Linked DNA regions of Cupriavidus necator. The protein of the gene in region 1 binds, or shares a complex with, the protein of each later gene. Links are inferred from orthologs where the notes say so. Each region holds a gene or a part of one and is shown on either strand. Other genes may lie near its edges. The genes, in order: mnmG and mnmE.

Region 1 (8,440 bases):
TTACCGAATAACATCCATACAGATAATAATTTTAGGAATTTTATCTGTGGGATGAATGTATTTTTGCATAATTTTTTCCATGTTAGTCATCCGGAGAATAAAGTGTTGGTGCCGCTGCCTGTATCCTTCGCTGCGGTTTCCAGCAGCCAATCCCGGAAGCAGTTCAGCGCCGGATGATCGCGCCGTTCCTTCGGCGCACACAGGAAATAGCCCCGTTGCAGCGTAATTGGCAGGTCAAACGGCGCCGTTACGCGTCCGGCGGCAATTTCGTCGCGCACCAGGCAACGCTGCAGCACGGCGACGCCGATGTCGGCGCGCACCGCCTGGATCAGGATCGAGACCTGGTCGAACGCTGTGGATAACCTTGGCGCAGCGTTGGGTACGCCGGCGGCCTGCAGCCAGTTTTGCCAGTTCGCCGGTGCGGTGGTGTGGTAGAGCAGGGGCTCGTCCAGCAGCTCCGCAGGAGACTGCCAGCGGCCGGCCTCGCGCCGTGCCCGGGCGCGGTCCGGATGGCAGACCGGCACCAATTCACGTCCCACCACATAGTCGGCCTGCAGGCCGGGCCATTTGCCGGCTTCACCCGCCAGGATGGCGGCGTCGGGGGAGGGGCCGGAGAGGTCCTCGTCGCGCTGGTACGGGACGAAGTCCAGCCGGATTTCCGGATGGCGGCGATGGAAGTCCGGCAGGCGCGGCACCAGCCAGACGCTGGCCAGCGTGGGCACGACGGACAGCGTCAGGTGGTGCCGGCGGTTGCCGGCGCGCAGGGTGGCGCTGGCATGCTCGATCGTGGCCAGCGGCTCGGCCACGGCCTCAAGCAATTTCCGGCCGGCATCTGTCAGCACCAGCCGGTGGGCATTGCGCTGTAGCAGCGGCTGCCCGAAATGCGCCTCCAGCCGCGCGATGGCGCGGCTGATGGCACCCTGGGTCACGCACAGTTCGTCCGCCGCACGCGTGAAGCTGCCCAGCCGCGCCGCGGTGGCAAAGGCGTGCAACTCAGACATCGATGGGGAATGCAGCCGCATGGCGGGGGAAGGGAGGAAGGGCGGGACGGCTGCCGGAGCGGCCGCCGCAGGATGATCTTTGGTAATGCAAACGTGCAATATAGTCGTTTGTGCCCGCCCGGTAAACGGCTGACACTCGTCCGGTTCATGCACAAAACCAACAGGAGAATCCCCGTGATCCGAGCCAGGATGTCCCGCCGCCAGCTGCTGCTGTCCGGTACCGCCGCCGCTGCCACGCTGGCCTTTGCCGGCAACGCGTTCGCGCAAGCCAATTACCCGACGCGCCCGATCCGTCTGATCGTGCCGTTCGCGGCGGGTGGCTCCACCGACCTGTCGGCGCGCCTGGTGGCAGAGTTTGCCGGCCGCGAGCTGGGCCAGTCGATCGTGGTCGAGAACAAGGGCGGCGCCGGCGGCTCGCTGGGCATGGAGCAGGTGGCCAACGCCGCGCCCGATGGCTACACCATCGGCATGGCCACGGTCAGCACGCATGGTTCCAACCCGGCGGTGTACCCGAAGCTGAAGTACGACCCGATCAAGGACTTTGCCCCGATCACCAACGTGGTGTCGATGCCGAGCGTATTCACGGTGCATCCGAGCGTGCCGGCGAAAACCATGCAGGAGTTTATTGCCTTAGCCAAGGCCAATCCGGGGAAGTATTCAGTTGCCTCGCCGGGCACAGGGACCCTCGGCCACGTAAATCTTGAGAACTTCCAGATGCTGGCGAAGATCCAGCTGCTGCATGTGCCGTACAAGGGCGCCGGCCTTGGACTCAATGACGCGGTGGCAGGGCAGGTCAATGCAATCTCGGACAACCTGGCCTCCGCGCTGCCTCACGTGAAATCGGGCCGCCTGCGCGCGCTGGCGGTGCTTGGCGCCACGCGCTCGCCGCAGTTGCCAAACGTACCCACCTATGCAGAACTGGGCTACAAGGAGATGGGCGACGGCGGTTGGTTCGGCATCGTCGCGCCCGCGAATACGCCGCCCGCCATCGTCGCCAGGCTGAACCAGGCGATCCACAAGGCCATGCAGAACCCCGAGTTCAAGCGCAAGGTGGAAGAATCCGGCGGCACGCTGGTGCCGACTACGCCGGAGCAGTTCAAGGCGCAGATCCAGCAGGCGATGGCGCGCTACGCCCGCGTGGCCAAGGCTGCCGATATCAAGCTGGACTGAGGCATGGCGGAGGCAATCAACCAAGCTGCGGTACTGCCGCCGGTCATCGTACGCCTGCCGGAAGGGGAGGCGCTGCCGCTGGTATGCGACTCGCCGCACAGCGGTACCGAGTACCCGGCTGACTTCGGTGCGGCGATCCCGGCCGCGCGCCTGCGTGGCGGCGAGGATACCCACGTCGATGCCTTGTGGGAGGCCGTGCCCGCAGCAGGTGGTACGCTGCTGGCGGCCACTTTCCCGCGGGTCTATATCGACCCGAACCGGATGCCCGACGACATCGACCCGGCCCAGCTCGACGGCACCTGGCCGACGGCATTGGCCCCGGGGCCGAAGACGCGGCTGGGCTTCGGCCTGATCTGGAGCCGGGTCGACGCCAGCACGCCGATCTATGACCGCCGCCTGTCCGTGACGGAAGTGCAGGCCCGTATAGACCGCTACTACCGGCCATACCATGCGGCGCTGGCCGAGGCCGTGGAGGGCGCCCACCAGCGCTTTGGCGCGCTCTGGCACCTGAACCTGCACTCCATGCCCAACAACGCCTACGAGCGGCTCAAGATCGCCAGCCCGCATCCGCTGGCGGACTTTGTGCTGGGCGACCGTGACGGCACCACCTGCGAGCCGGGACTGGTCGACCTGGTCGAACGGGAACTGCGCGGCATGGGTTACACGGTGGCTCGCAACGACCCGTACAAGGGCGTGCAGCTGATCGCGCAGATTGGCCGGCCGGCCGAGCGGCGCAATAGCCTGCAGATCGAAATCCGGCGGCCGCTGTATATGGACGAGGTGACGCGCGAGCGCAATGCCGGGTTCGCCACCTTGCAGCGCGATCTTGACAAGCTGACCCAGCAGGTTACGGGCTATATCCGCGCGCAGCTTTGAGGCGCTTGTTCCTCGTGAAACATCAGGCCGGGCCATGTGCCCGGCCTTTTTGTTTCACGTGGAACATAACGTCGCTTTCGAGCGACTCGCCGGGTATCGCCAACGCCATGTTTCACGTGAAACATGGTTACCATCGGAAGGCGGCTAGTCGATTGCCGCTATAATTTCGCATTCCCGTATTTTCCCGCCAGCCTCCCGGAGGAGGTGTCCCATGCTTTACCCAAAAGAATTCGACGTCATCGTCGTCGGCGGTGGCCATGCCGGCACTGAAGCTGCACTCGCCGCGGCCCGTATGGGCTGCCAGACGCTGCTGCTGACTCACAACATCGAGACGCTGGGCCAGATGAGCTGCAACCCGTCCATCGGCGGCATCGGCAAGGGGCACCTGGTCAAGGAAGTGGACGCCATGGGCGGTGCCATGGCCGCCGCCACGGACGAGTCCGGCATTCAGTTCCGCATCCTGAACTCGAGCAAGGGCCCTGCGGTGCGCGCCACGCGCGCCCAGGCTGATCGCGTGCTGTACCGCAAGGCCATCCGTACAAGGCTGGAGAACCAGCCGAACCTGATGCTGTTCCAGCAGGCGGTGGACGACCTGATGGTTGAGGGCGATCGCGTAGTCGGCGCCATGACCCAGGTGGGCATCGCCTTCCGCGCCCGCGCGGTGGTGCTGACCGCCGGTACCTTCCTGGACGGCAAGATCCACGTCGGGCTAGACAACTACACCGGCGGCCGCGCCGGCGACCCGGCAGCAGTGTCGCTGTCGGCACGCCTGAAGGACCTGAAGCTGCCGCAAGGCCGCCTGAAGACCGGCACGCCGCCGCGCATCGACGGCCGCACCATCGATTTCTCGGTGATGGAAGAGCAGCCCGGCGACCTGGATCCGGTGCCGGTGTTCTCCTTCCTGGGTCGTCCGGAGCAGCACCCGCAACAGCTGCCGTGCTGGATCACCCATACCAACAGCCGTACCCACGACATCATTCGTGGCGGGCTGGACCGCTCGCCGATGTACACCGGCGTGATCGAAGGGGTAGGGCCGCGCTACTGCCCCAGCATCGAGGACAAGATCCATCGCTTTGCCACCAAGGAAAGCCACCAGATCTTCCTGGAGCCCGAAGGCCTGACCACCAACGAGTTCTACCCCAATGGGATCTCGACCAGCTTGCCGTTCGACGTGCAGCTGGAACTCGTGCACTCGATCCGCGGGATGGAGAACGCGCATATCCTGCGCCCCGGCTATGCGATCGAGTATGACTACTTCGATCCGCGCGGGCTGAAGGCATCGCTGGAGAGCAAGGCCATCAGCGGCCTGTTCTTTGCGGGACAGATCAATGGCACCACCGGCTATGAAGAAGCCGCCGCGCAGGGCCTGCTGGCCGGCATCAATGCTGGCTGCTATGTGCGCGAACGCGATGCGTGGACGCCGCGCCGCGACCAGGCCTACCTGGGTGTGCTGGTCGACGACCTGATTACTCGCGGTGTGACCGAGCCGTACCGCATGTTCACCAGCCGCGCGGAATTCCGCCTGAGCCTGCGGGAAGACAACGCCGATATGCGGCTGACTGAGGTTGGCCGTGAACTGGGCGTGGTCGACGATGCGCGTTGGGATGCCTTCAACCGCAAGCGCGACGCTGTTTCACGTGAAACAGAGCGCCTGAAGAGCACATGGGTGAACCCGGCGATGCTTCCGGGCGAAGACGCCGTGCCGCTGCTGGGCAAGCCGATCGAGCGCGAGTACAGCCTGGCCGACCTGCTGCGCCGGCCAGAAGTCCGCTATGAAGCACTGATGGCGCTGCAGGGTGGCCGCCATGCCCCGGAAACGCCGTTGGACGCCGAGCCGATGCTGGCAGAGCAGATCCGCGAGCAGATCGAGATCGGCATCAAGTACCACGGCTATATCGCCCGCCAGGCGGCGGAGGTCGACAAGCTGGAAGCCAACGAGTCGACGCGCCTGCCGGAAGGGCTGGACTACACCGAAGTGCGTGGCCTGGGCTTCGAGGTCAGCCAGAAGCTGAACCAGCATCGTCCGGAAACGCTGGGCCAGGCCTCGCGCATTTCCGGCGTGACGCCGGCCGCGATCTCGCTGCTGCTGGTGCACCTGAAGAAGAAGGGGCTGGGGCGCACGCGCGCTGAGTCGGGCGCGCCTTCGGGCAACTCTGAAGAGGCTGCTTGAGTGCCCGGTCCGCGACACACCATGACCGACGACGCCACGCAGCGCCGTCGCCTTGAAGCCGGTCTGGCCCAGATCGGACTGGCGCTGGCGCCGGCCCAGATCGACACCTTGTTTGCCTACCTGGCGCTGCTGCGTAAATGGAACGGCGTCTACAACCTGACCGCAATCCGCCACCCCGATGAGATGCTTACGCATCACATGCTGGACTCGCTCGCCGCCGTGCCGGCACTGGCCGAAGCCGCGCGTGCCGCAGAGGTAGGCACGCCGGCGCGGGGCAGGGTATTGGACGTGGGCTCGGGCGGCGGCATGCCCGGCCTGCCGCTGGCCATCGCCTGTCCCGACGTGTCGGTGCTGATGGTGGACATCGTGCAGAAGAAGACCGCCTTCCTGACCCAGTGCCGTGCGCAACTCGGGCTCTCCAATGCCGCGGCGCATTGGGGGCCGGTGGAGAAGCTCGACGATGCCAGCGGCTTTGCCGTGATCACCTCGCGCGCGTTTGCGGAACTGACTGATTTCGTGAACCTGTCGGGCCAGCTCCTTGCACCGCACGGCAAGCTGATCGCCATGAAGGGGGTTTATCCACAGGCCGAGCTGGACCGCATGGAAGCTGCCGGGCTGATGGCGCAATGGCAGGTCGATGCGGTTCCCCGCATCACCGTGCCCGGGCTGGATGCCGAGCGCCACCTGGTGGTGCTGTCGCGGCGCGCAAGCGCCCACGCATGACGTACGCCGCGGCGCTGCGTGCAGCGCCGCGAACTGCCAGCCCCGCGCTGGCCGGATGAATTGAAGCAGGAGCCTCAGTAGCTTATGGCCAAGGTATTCGTGATCGCAAACCAGAAGGGCGGGGTAGGCAAGACCACCACCACGGTGAACCTCGCCGCCGGCCTGGCCGCGCAGGACCAGCGCGTGCTGCTGGTCGACCTGGACCCGCAGGGCAATGCCTCGATGGGTTCGGGCATCGACAAGCAGGCGCTGGAGCACAGCGTGTACCAGGTGCTGGTCGGCCTGGCCAGCATCAAGCAGGCGCGCCAGCGTTCCGAGACCGGCAGGTACGATGTGCTGCCCGCCAACCGCGAACTGGCCGGCGCGGAAGTGGAACTGGTCGAGCTGGACCAGCGCGAGCGCCGCCTCAGGCAGGCCATCGCAGAGGTCAATGACGAATATGACTTCGTGCTGATCGACTGCCCGCCGTCGCTGTCGCTGCTGACGCTGAATGGCCTGTGCGCCGCGCATGGCGTGATCGTGCCGATGCAGTGCGAGTATTTCGCGCTGGAAGGGCTGTCGGACCTGGTCAACACCATCAAGCAGGTGCACGCCAACCTGAATCGCGACCTGCAGGTGATCGGCCTGCTGCGCGTCATGTTCGATCCGCGCGTCACGCTGCAGCAGCAGGTGTCGGCGCAGCTGGAATCGCACTTCGGTGAAAAGGTCTTCAAGACCCTGATCCCGCGCAATGTGCGGCTGGCCGAGGCACCGTCCTATGGCATGCCGGGCGTGGCGTTCGATCCGTCATCGAAGGGCGCCAAGGCGTACCTGGATTTCGGCGCCGAGATGATCGCGCGCGTCAGGCAGCTGGGCTGAAGGAGAGGGCAAGCATGAGCACTGCAAAGAAAAAGGGCCTGGGCCGCGGCCTTGAAGCGTTGCTGGGCGGGCCGGCCGAAATCGTTGAATCGGTGAAGCAGGAGGGTGCGCCCACCGTGCTGCGCCTGAACCAGTTGCAGCCGGGCAAGTACCAGCCGCGCACGCGCATGGATGAAGGCGCGCTGCAGGAACTGGCCGCCAGCATCCGCGCGCAGGGCCTGATGCAGCCGATCCTGGTGCGCCGTGTGGCCGAGCCGGACCGCTATGAAATCATCGCGGGCGAGCGGCGCTTCCGCGCGTCCAAGCTCGCCGGCCTGGACAAGGTGCCGGTGCTGGTGAAGGACGTGGCCGATGAAGCCGCGGCCGCGATGGCGCTGATCGAGAACATCCAGCGCGAAGACCTGAATCCGCTGGAAGAAGCGCAGGGCATCATGCGCCTGATCCGCGAGTTCAGTTTCACGCATGAGCAGGCGGCCGAGTCGGTCGGCCGTTCGCGCAGCGCGGTGTCGAACCTGCTGCGCCTGCTGAACCTGGCCGCACCGGTGCAGACCATGCTGATGGCGGGCGACCTCGACATGGGCCACGCGCGCGCGCTGCTGGCGGTGGACGGCGCCAACCAGATCACGCTGGCCAACCAGATCGTGAACAAGCGGCTGTCTGTGCGCGAGACCGAGAAGCTGGTGGCGTCCACGCTCAAGCCGTTCGACCTGAAGTCGCTCAAGCAGAAGGGCGCCAACAACGTGCGCGACGTGGCACGGCTGGAAGAAGAACTGTCCGATGCGCTGGGCCTGGCGGTGCAGATCAAGCTGGGCGCGCGCGGCAAGGGCCAGCTCACCATCCACTTCAGCGACAACGACGCGCTTGAAGGCGTGCTCGTGCGGCTGCGCGAATCGACTGAAAAGCAGAAGGTCGCCTGAGGCAGGGTGCCAAGGCGCGCGTAACTTTGCGTGCGCAATTCGGTGCGATTAACGGCCATTGCGGCGATGACTGTTGCGTGTACGCTGCAGTGTCCGTTCCTGGGACCGGTATACGTACGGCGTACCCGGTAATCCCTCATCATGCGCAGGGTTCGCTGCGCAATCCAATTACGTCAAACATTATTGCTGCGCAATTTTTGTGAAGCCATCATGGCATCGTGATGGCAACCGTTGTGCGCAACACACTGCAAGCTAAATGTAAGCAGATTGACGCGAATCAGTAGTTCCCCTTAAAATCGTGCGGTTTGAATTCTGGTCGGGCCGAAAAGTTCCGGCCTGGAATAAGGCGAGCAGTAGTGGTTCAAGACCGTCAGCAGCGAGGCGCCGGGTCCCGTCAGGAAGATGACTGGGACGACTGGAAAGAAGGCGCAGACCGTGAGGAAGAGGCTGTCGATCCGCTGTCGCACGCCGAGGCGGTGACGCTGTTTGGTGAGCGCGCGTTGCGCCCTTCGCGCATGACCCCGGGCAAGGTTGTCCTGGCGCAGGTGATGGTCACCCTGCTGTCGGCACTGTGCTGGGCGCTGTTCGCGAAAGAGGCCGGCCCGTATGGCTGGTCGGCGCTGTTCGGCGGCATGGTGTGCTTCGTGCCGAGCGGGTTCTTCGCGTTCCGCCTGTGGCTGGCGCGCGACCGGGCTTCGGTCGGCGGACTGGTCCTGGGCGAGGCG
Region 2 (8,359 bases), 240 kb from region 1 along the record:
GCCGGTGCTCAACAAGGGCGCGGTCGAGCGCGCCATCCAGTTCGGCCTGGCGATCGGCGCCACCATTTCGCCGCGCAGCGTCTTTGCGCGCAAGAACTACTTCTACCCCGACCTGCCCAAGGGCTACCAGATCAGCCAGTATGAGATCCCGGTGGTACAGGGCGGCACCATCACCATCCAGGTCGAAGGCAGGAAGGGCGAGTTCTACGAAAAGACCGTCAACCTGACCCGCGCCCACCTGGAAGAAGACGCGGGCAAGTCCCTGCACGAAGACTTCGCCGGCATGACCGGCATCGACCTGAACCGCGCCGGCACCCCGCTGCTGGAAATCGTCACCGAGCCCGACATGCGCAGCGCCGCCGAAGCCGTGGCCTATGCCAAGGCGCTGCACTCGCTGGTGGTGTGGCTGGGCATCTGCGATGGCAACATGCAGGAAGGCAGCTTCCGCTGCGACGCCAACGTGTCGGTGCGCCCGCTCGGCCAGAAGGAATTCGGCACCCGCCGCGAAATCAAGAACCTGAATTCGTTCCGCTTCCTGCAGCAGGCCATCGAGTACGAAGTGCAGTGGCAGATCGCCGAGATCGAGGACGGCCGCAAGATCCAGCAGGCCACCGTGCTGTTCGACCCGGAAACGGGCGAAACGCGCGCCATGCGCACCAAGGAAGACGCGCACGATTACCGCTACTTCCCAGACCCCGACCTGATGCCGCTGGAAATCGACGCGAGCTGGGTCGAGCGCGTGCGCGGCGAGCTGCCGGAACTGCCGGTGGCGATGCAGGCGCGCTTTGTCTCGCAGTACGGCCTGTCGGCCTATGACGCCACCACGCTGACCGCGACCAAGGCCTTCGCCGCCTACTACGAGGCCGTGGTGGCCGACGCCGGCGCCGCCAACGCCAAGCCCGCGGCCAACTGGCTGATGGGCGACGTGGCCTCGCAGCTGAACCGCGAAGGCATCGCCATCGACGCCGCACCGGTCACGCCGGCGCAACTGGCCAGGCTGCTCGCGCGCATCGCCGACGGCACGGTATCGAACAACACCGCCAAGAAGGACGTGTTCCCGGCGATGTGGGCCGGCGAGCACGGCGGCGATGCCGACGCCATCATCGCGGCCAAGGGCCTGAAGCAGATGTCCGACACCGGCGAGCTGGAGAAGATCATCGACGACGTGCTGGCTGCCAACGCCAGGTCGGTCGAGGAATTCCGCGCGGGCAAGGAGAAGGCGTTCAATGCGCTGGTCGGGCAGGCGATGAAGGCGACCAAGGGCAAGGCCAATCCGGCGCAGGTGAATGAGCTGCTGAAGAAGAAGCTGGGGTAAGGGCTGGCTGACAGGGCCAGCGAACCGCTGCGGCAGGCGTATCCTACTGGCCTGCTCTAAAAGTCAGGAGATCCCCCATGAGCTGGTCCGCCCACCAATACGTCGCCTTCGAAGACGAACGCACCCGCCCGGTCCGCGACCTGGTGGCTGCCATCCCCAATGAGATCGCGCGCAGCGCGGTGGATATCGGCTGCGGGCCGGGCAACTCCACCGAGGTGCTGCTGGCGCGCTATACGGGGGCGTCGGTGACCGGGCTGGACAGCTCGCAGGACATGGTCGATGCGGCGCGCAAGCGCCTGCCCGCGGTGCAGTTCCGCGTGGCCGACATCGGCGCCTGGGACGAGGCCGGGCCCTATGACGTGATCCTGGCCAATGCCGTGCTGCAGTGGCTGCCTGACCACGCCAGCCTGTTCCCGGCACTGGTATCCAGGCTCGCTCCCGGCGGCACGCTGGCCGTGCAGATGCCGGACAACCTGGAAGAACCCGCGCACCGGCTGATGCGCCAGGTGGCGACGGAAAGCCCGTGGGCAGAAAAGCTCGCCGGCGCCAGCAAGGCCCGCGCCGAGCGTGCCCCGGCGCAGTGGTACTACGAGCTGTTGCGCCCGCTGTGCCAGCGCGTGGACGTATGGCTGACCACGTACCACCATCCGCTGGCGGACGGCCCGGCCGCGGTGGTGGAGTGGTTCAAGGGCAGCGGCCTGCGCCCCTTCCTGCAACCGCTGGACGAGGCCGAGCGCGCCGCCTACCTGGCGCGCTACCAGACCGAGATTGCCAAGGCGTACCCGGCGCTGCCGGACGGGTCGGTGCTGCTGCCGTTCCCGCGCCTGTTTATCGTCGCGACGCGCTGAGGCCAGCCCTACGCCGGCTTGTGGCACACCGCTTCGATGTTGTGCCCGTCCGGATCCAGCACGAAGGCGCCGTAGTAGTTGGGGTGGTAGTGCGCGCGGATGCCCGGCGCGCCGTTGTCGCGCCCGCCCGCGGCCAGCGCCGCGCGATGGAAGGCATCGACGGTCTCGCGGCTGTCCACGCGGAAGGCCACATGCAGCGGCGGCTGGTTGGGCGTGCCGCGGTGGATCCAGAAGTCGGGTTGCCCCGGTGGGCCGAAGCCTGCGACATCGGTGCTGCCGGTGACGCTGGCCGGGAATTCCTTGTCCAGCACATAGCCGATGGCGCCCAGCGCCGCCTGGTAGAAGGCGCGGCTCTTGCCGTAGTCACTGACGCTTACGCCGGTGTGGTCGATCATGGATCGCTTCCTTTCAACGGTGGGAGGGGGCTCAGGCCAGGTCCAGCACGCTCATGGTGGCGTTCAGGCGGCTGACCAGCACCGATTCACCGTGGACGTCGGCGAAGACATCCGCCTCCACCACGATGATCGAACGGCCGGACTTGAGCACATCGGCACGGCAGCGCAGCCGTTCGCTGCGCACGGCCCTGAGCAGGTTGATCTTGAACTCCGCGGTGACCACGTGCTGGCCTGCCTCCAGGATGGTGGATGCCGCCGCGCCCGCGGTGTGGTCCGCGATGGTGGCCTGCACGCCCGCATGGACGATGCCGCCGTGCTGCAGGTGGCGCGGCGCAATGGCCAGCGTGGATTCGCACCAGCCGGGCCCGCAGTCCGCCAGCGTGATGCCGACATCGTTGACAAAGGCGGCCTGGCGAAAGCCCGCCTCGATGGTGTCGCGCAGCAGAAGCCGTTCCTGTTCGGTGGTCATGGCTGTTCCTTGTCGGGTCACTGCATCACCGGGATGTGCGCATTGCAGCGTGAAGGCGCGGGGCTGTCAACCATCCATGCGCCTGTTACGCCGCGCGGAAGCGGGCCGGCGTGCCGTCGCCTACACTGGAAGCATCCGCGACCCGAGTGCGCGCCTGAGCGCATGCAGCCCGCAATGATCGCCGACACCCATCCCCCCCCACTGCGCCGCAAGACGCGGCCCGCCGCGGCCTTTGCCGCGCTGACGCAGGCAAGCCTGGCGCGCATCGAAGCGAGCCTGGCCCAGTTGCTGCGCCGCGACGAGCCCGAAGACCTGCACGCGCTGCGCGTGGCGGTGCGCCATGCGCGCGCGGTGCTCTGGGCCCTGGGGCCGTCGTTGCCGCGGCAGGAGCGCGATCGCTGGAAGCATGACCTGCGCATGCTGGCGCGCGCCACCAGCGACGTGCGCGACTGGGACGTATTCCTGGCCGAAACCATTGCCCCGGCACGCAAACTGGAACCGGACGATACCGTGCTGTCGGCCATCGCCGACACCGCCCGAGAGCGCCGCGACACCGCACGGCAAACCATGCTGGCGGCCCTGGCCGGTTACCGTGACTGGCCGCTGCCAGCGCTGCATCGCGACCTGGCGCACCTGGCCCAGCTGGCCGCCCGCGCCCGCAATGGCGGTGGCCGCCTCGGGCCCTTTGCGCGCAAGCGCGTGCGCCGCGGCCGCAAGCGCCTGCGCGCGCTGGCAAAGGCCGCACGCCGCGGCGATCCCCGCGCGGTGCATGAGCAGCGCATCGCCGGCAAGCGACTGCGCTATGTGATCGAGGCATTCGAGCCGGTGCTGCCATCCCGCTACACCAGGGACCTGCATCGCAAGCTGGTCAAAGGGCAGGCAAAGCTCGGCCGCCTTGTCGACGGCATCGTCGCGCGCCGGCTGCTGGCCGATTGCCTGCAGGCGCAGGCAATGCCGGACGAGGCGCCGCCGCGCCCGCTGCCCGGTGCCAGCTGACCACCCGCCCGCCATGGCGGCCTGCCCACCGCGTGCCACGCCAACCGCACCCGATCTGCGACAATAGCGCCATGACTGCTCCCCAGGTTCCCATTGCCGCCATCGCCACCGCGCCCGGACGCGGCGGCATCGGCGTGGTGCGCGTGTCGGGCCCCGATGTTGGCCCCGTGATGCGCTCCGTCTGCGGCCAGGCACTGAAGCCGCGCCACGCCACCTACCTGCCGTTCCTCGATGGCCATGGCAAGGTCATCGACCACGGCCTGGCGCTGTATTTCCCGGCGCCCAATTCCTATACCGGCGAGGAAGTGCTCGAGCTGCAGGGCCACGGCGGGCCGGTGGTGATGCAGATGCTGCTGACACGCTGCCTGCAAGCGGGCGACGGCATCGGCCTGCGCCTGGCAGAGCCCGGCGAGTTCACGCGGCGCGCCTTCCTCAACGACAAGCTCGACCTGGCCCAGGCCGAGGCCGTGGCCGACCTGATCGAAGCCAGCACCGAGGCCGCGGCGCGCTCGGCGGCGCGTTCAATGGAGGGCGAATTCTCCAACGCCATCCGCCAGCTTGTGGACAAGGTCATCCACCTGCGCATGCTGGTCGAAGCCACGCTGGACTTCCCCGAAGAAGAGATCGATTTCCTGGAGCAGTCCGACGCGCGCGGCCAGCTTGCCACCATCCGCACCGAACTGAGCGGCGTGCTGGCGCAGGCGCGCCAGGGCGCGCTGCTGCGCGAGGGCCTGTCGGTGGTGCTGGCGGGCCAGCCCAACGTGGGCAAGTCGTCGCTGCTGAACGCGCTGGCCGGCGCGGAGCTGGCCATCGTCACGCCCATCGCCGGCACCACGCGCGACCGCGTGCGCGAGACCATCCAGATCGACGGCATCCCGCTGCATATCATCGACACCGCCGGCCTGCGCGAGCATGCCGCCGACGAAGTCGAGCGCATCGGCATCGAACGCACCTGGGACGCCATCCGCCGCGCCGACATCGTGCTGCACCTGGTCGACGCCACCGACTACCTGCGCCATGGCCTGTCAGAGACTGACGACGCCATCGACGACCAGCTCAGCGGCCAGCTGCCGCCGGGCTCGCCGATCGTGCGCATCGTCAACAAGATCGACAAGGCGCCCGCGGTTGGCGATGTCGTCTTCGGCGGCAACCGCCCGCACGTGGTCGCCGCCAACGGCCCCAACCCGACCGAGATCTGGATCTCGGCGCGCACCGGGGCCGGCATTGAACTGCTGCGCCGTGAGCTGCTGCGGCTGGTGGGCTGGCAGTCGGGCAATGAAGGCAACTTCCTGGCGCGCGAGCGGCACCTGACGGCGCTGCGGAATGCGCAATCGCACCTGGATATCGCCGCCGAGCAGGCCGAGCACCAGGCGCAGGCGCTGGACCTGTTTGCCGAAGAACTGCGGCTGGCACAGGATTGCCTGAACAGCATTACGGGTGAGTTCACCAGTGATGATCTGCTGGGGACGATCTTTACGCGGTTTTGCATCGGAAAATAAGGCGCAGCGCCTGACCTCAATCCAGGCTCAGCTGCGATGTCTTGATGGTTTCGCTCCAGCGCAAGCGTTCCGCCGTGACAAAGGCGGCGAATCTCTCCTGTGCCTGTCCGCCTGGAATACCGCCCATCCGGCTGATTTCGGTAACCACGTCCGGGGCGCGCAGGACCGCGACCAGGTGCTCATGCAGCCTGGCTGCGATCTCCGGCGGCGTGCCGGCTTTCACAAAGATGCCGATCCACGCCGTCGACAAGAGGTTGCCCACCCCGGTTTCCTCCATGGTCGGCACCTCGGGCAGGCTGGGGATTCGCCGTGCCGACGTCACGGCGAGCGGGCGCAGCTTGCCGGCCCGGATATGCGGCAGGGCCTGGGTCAGGTTGTCGAACTGGAAAGTCGTTTCACCGGCCAGCAGCGCGGTGGTCGCCGGCGTGGAACCGCGATAGGGAACGTGAATGGCATCCGTTCCCGTGCGCTGCTTGAGCAGTTCGCCGGTCAGGTGGCTGGTCTGGCCGATGCCGGAGGAGCCGAAGGACAGCTTTCCCGCCTGCGCCCTCATTTGCGCGACCAGGTCGGCGGCGCTCCGGATCGGCGACTGTGCGTTGACGACCAGGACGCTGGGAAAAGAGATGACATCGGTAATCCCCACCAGGTCGTCCGGCTTGTATGGCAGGGTCTTGTAGGCGCTGTAGTTGATGGCCTGCGGCCCGACATTCCCGGCCAGGAGCGTGTAGCCGTCGGCGGGCGCGCGTAGCGCCGCCTGTGTGCCGATGATGCCCCCGCTGCCGGGCCGGTTGTCCACGATGACAGGCTGGCCAAGGCGAAGGCTCAGTTTCTGCGCGAGCATGCGGATGGGAATATCGATCGTGCCCCCTGCCGCGCCCGGCACGATGATGGTAACCGGCCGCGCAGGCCACGCCGCGCCCGTTTGCGCGGACACAGCCGGGGCCGCCATCATTGCGCCCAGGGCAGCGGCAAGTGCGAGCGCCAGGCGCCTGGTACTGCGGAGTGCTTGCATGGCATTGCCTCTTTCTTCTCAGTGTTGTCCTGTTCACGCCTGCGAGCGATGGCCGGCATCGACAAAGCGCCCGAGATGCGCCGAGGCATTGCCGAGCAGTGCATCGTTGGCCATCAGGCGCTTGCTGTAGTGACTGATCGGGGTTTCGTCCTGCATGCCGATCGCCCCATGCAGTTGCAGGGCGTCAAGCGCAAGCACACGGCTGGCATGGCCAACCATGTACTTGGCGGCGCTGACGCGGCGCGAGCGCTCGGCCGGCGGCACCAGGGACCAGCCTGCAACGGCTTCGCGCACCAGCTGGCGTGCGGCATGCCAGCCGCGATAGTGGTCGGCCACCCGATGCTGAAGCACTTGCTGCTCTGAAAGGGTGCGGCCGAACTGCTTGCGCATGCGCATGTACTCAACCGTGAGGGCAAGCGATCGCCGCATGGCCCCGATGCTTTCCGCGCAGAGGGCGAGGGTGGCAAGTTCCAGCGCGTCGTCCAGCAACGCCGTGGCGTGGTCCGCGCCGCAGAGCAGCGCGGACGCAGGCAGTTCGACGTTGTCGAAGCGAATGTCCGCCGCGCTGCGCCCGTCGTGGAGCTGATAGGCACGCAGGCCGACACCGGCCGCCTGGCTCGGCACATCGAACAGCGCCAGCCCGCCTTCAGGCAGGCAAGCCGTAACAAACAGATGCTGCGCCTGGGCGGCGCCCATCACCAGCCGGTTGACGCCGTGCAGGCGCCAGTGCGCGCCATCCCGGCGCGCAACGGTTTCAGGATGGTGGACGTCGCGGCGGGACTGGCCCTCGCGATAAGCCAGCGCGCAGCGGGCCTGGCCGCTGGCCAGCGCTGCGAGCAGCGGTTCGCGTCCTTCTGCGTTCTCCGCGCCAAGCAGCACCTGCGTGCCGAGGACCGCGCTCCAGAGCATGGGCTCCACCACCAGGGCCTCGCCGAGCGCTTCCAGCAATGGCATGAGGTCGGACAGGGTGCCGCCCAGGCCGCCGTCGCACTCCGGGATCAGCAGGCCGGTCAGGCCCAGCTCGGCAAGGGCAGCCCATGCGGCAGGGTCGAAGCCGTCCCTGGCAGCCACGGCCTCGCGCCTGCGCTCGAAGCCGTAGTGCTTGTCCAGCCAGCGGCGCAGGGTGCCGTCCATGATCGCCTGCTGCTCGTCCATCTGGTCCTGGCGGGGGCGGTCGATCTCGGTCAGTCCGCCGAACACAGCCTTGGCAACGATCTGGCGTTGTATCTCCGACGAGCCCCCGGCCAGCGTGATGCCACGGTAGCGCCAGTAGTGCAGCGGAAAATTCTCGGCATGGCCAGGAGATAGCGGCTCCGGACTGGGCTCGCCATCGATCGCGCGGGGATCGAAGGGCAATGTTCGGGCGCCCAACGCATCCAGCTTGAACGTGTGCAGGTCCTGCAGCAGCAGGTTGCCATCGAGCTTGAGCAGCGAGGCTTCCAGCTCAGGACTGCCGCCCTGCTCAGCAAACCGCACTGCCGGCCACCACGCGGCTTCGAGCGCGCGCATGCGAATGTCCAGCTCGGCATGCCGGCGCGCCAGCAAGGCATCGTCGATCTGCGCGCCGGGGCCCGGGCGCCATTTGCCGGCCAGTTTCGCGACGCTGGCCAGCTCCGCCTTGCAGTCTCCCACCCGGGCGACGAACAGGCGCTCGATCACCAGCAGTCCCTTGGCGATGGACCAGCCGGCGTGTTCCACGCCCACCAGGTTGGCCGCGGGCACCCGCACGTCGTCGAAGAACATCTGCACGTGGAAGTGCGCGCCGTTGATAAAGCGGATCGGCCGCACCGTCACGCCCGGTGTGCGCAGGTCCATCAGCAGCACC

Evidence for each region.
Region 2: the proteins of mnmG (region 1) and mnmE are in contact, whole or in part, in a solved structure (PDB 9HIP), measured with the Escherichia coli proteins. The link is inferred for Cupriavidus necator from one-to-one orthologs.

Annotation. Positions count from the first base shown.
Region 1 is NZ_CP066018.1:1,635,213-1,643,652, forward strand. What follows is about bases 2,769-5,737. They hold mnmG (tRNA uridine-5-carboxymethylaminomethyl(34) synthesis enzyme MnmG), read left to right. Parts: upstream 2,769-3,258; coding sequence 3,259-5,217; downstream 5,218-5,737. Other genes in these bases: I6H87_RS07550 (N-formylglutamate amidohydrolase), read left to right, coding at 2,769-3,047; rsmG (16S rRNA (guanine(527)-N(7))-methyltransferase RsmG), read left to right, coding at 5,239-5,737. Outside these bases: I6H87_RS07540 (LysR substrate-binding domain-containing protein), read right to left, coding at 87-1,022; I6H87_RS07545 (tripartite tricarboxylate transporter substrate binding protein BugE), read left to right, coding at 1,191-2,171; more of I6H87_RS07550, read left to right, coding at 2,175-2,768; more of rsmG, read left to right, coding at 5,738-5,940; I6H87_RS07565 (ParA family protein), read left to right, coding at 6,025-6,798; I6H87_RS07570 (ParB/RepB/Spo0J family partition protein), read left to right, coding at 6,813-7,715; I6H87_RS07575 (ATP synthase subunit I), read left to right, coding at 8,072-8,440. UniProt on the Escherichia coli protein: NAD-binding protein involved in the addition of a carboxymethylaminomethyl (cmnm) group at the wobble position (U34) of certain tRNAs, forming tRNA-cmnm(5)s(2)U34.
Region 2 is NZ_CP066018.1:1,392,001-1,400,359, forward strand. What follows is about bases 3,421-6,308. They hold mnmE (tRNA uridine-5-carboxymethylaminomethyl(34) synthesis GTPase MnmE), read left to right. Parts: upstream 3,421-4,094; coding sequence 4,095-5,522; downstream 5,523-6,308. Other genes in these bases: I6H87_RS06535 (CHAD domain-containing protein), read left to right, coding at 3,421-4,023; I6H87_RS06545 (tripartite tricarboxylate transporter substrate binding protein), read right to left, coding at 5,539-6,308. Outside these bases: Asp-tRNA(Asn)/Glu-tRNA(Gln) amidotransferase subunit GatB, read left to right, coding at 1-1,315; tam (trans-aconitate 2-methyltransferase), read left to right, coding at 1,393-2,163; I6H87_RS06525 (VOC family protein), read right to left, coding at 2,172-2,558; I6H87_RS06530 (PaaI family thioesterase), read right to left, coding at 2,590-3,027; more of I6H87_RS06535, read left to right, coding at 3,202-3,420; more of I6H87_RS06545, read right to left, coding at 6,309-6,534; I6H87_RS06550 (acyl-CoA dehydrogenase family protein), read right to left, coding at 6,568-8,359. UniProt on the Escherichia coli protein: Exhibits a very high intrinsic GTPase hydrolysis rate. Involved in the addition of a carboxymethylaminomethyl (cmnm) group at the wobble position (U34) of certain tRNAs, forming tRNA-cmnm(5)s(2)U34.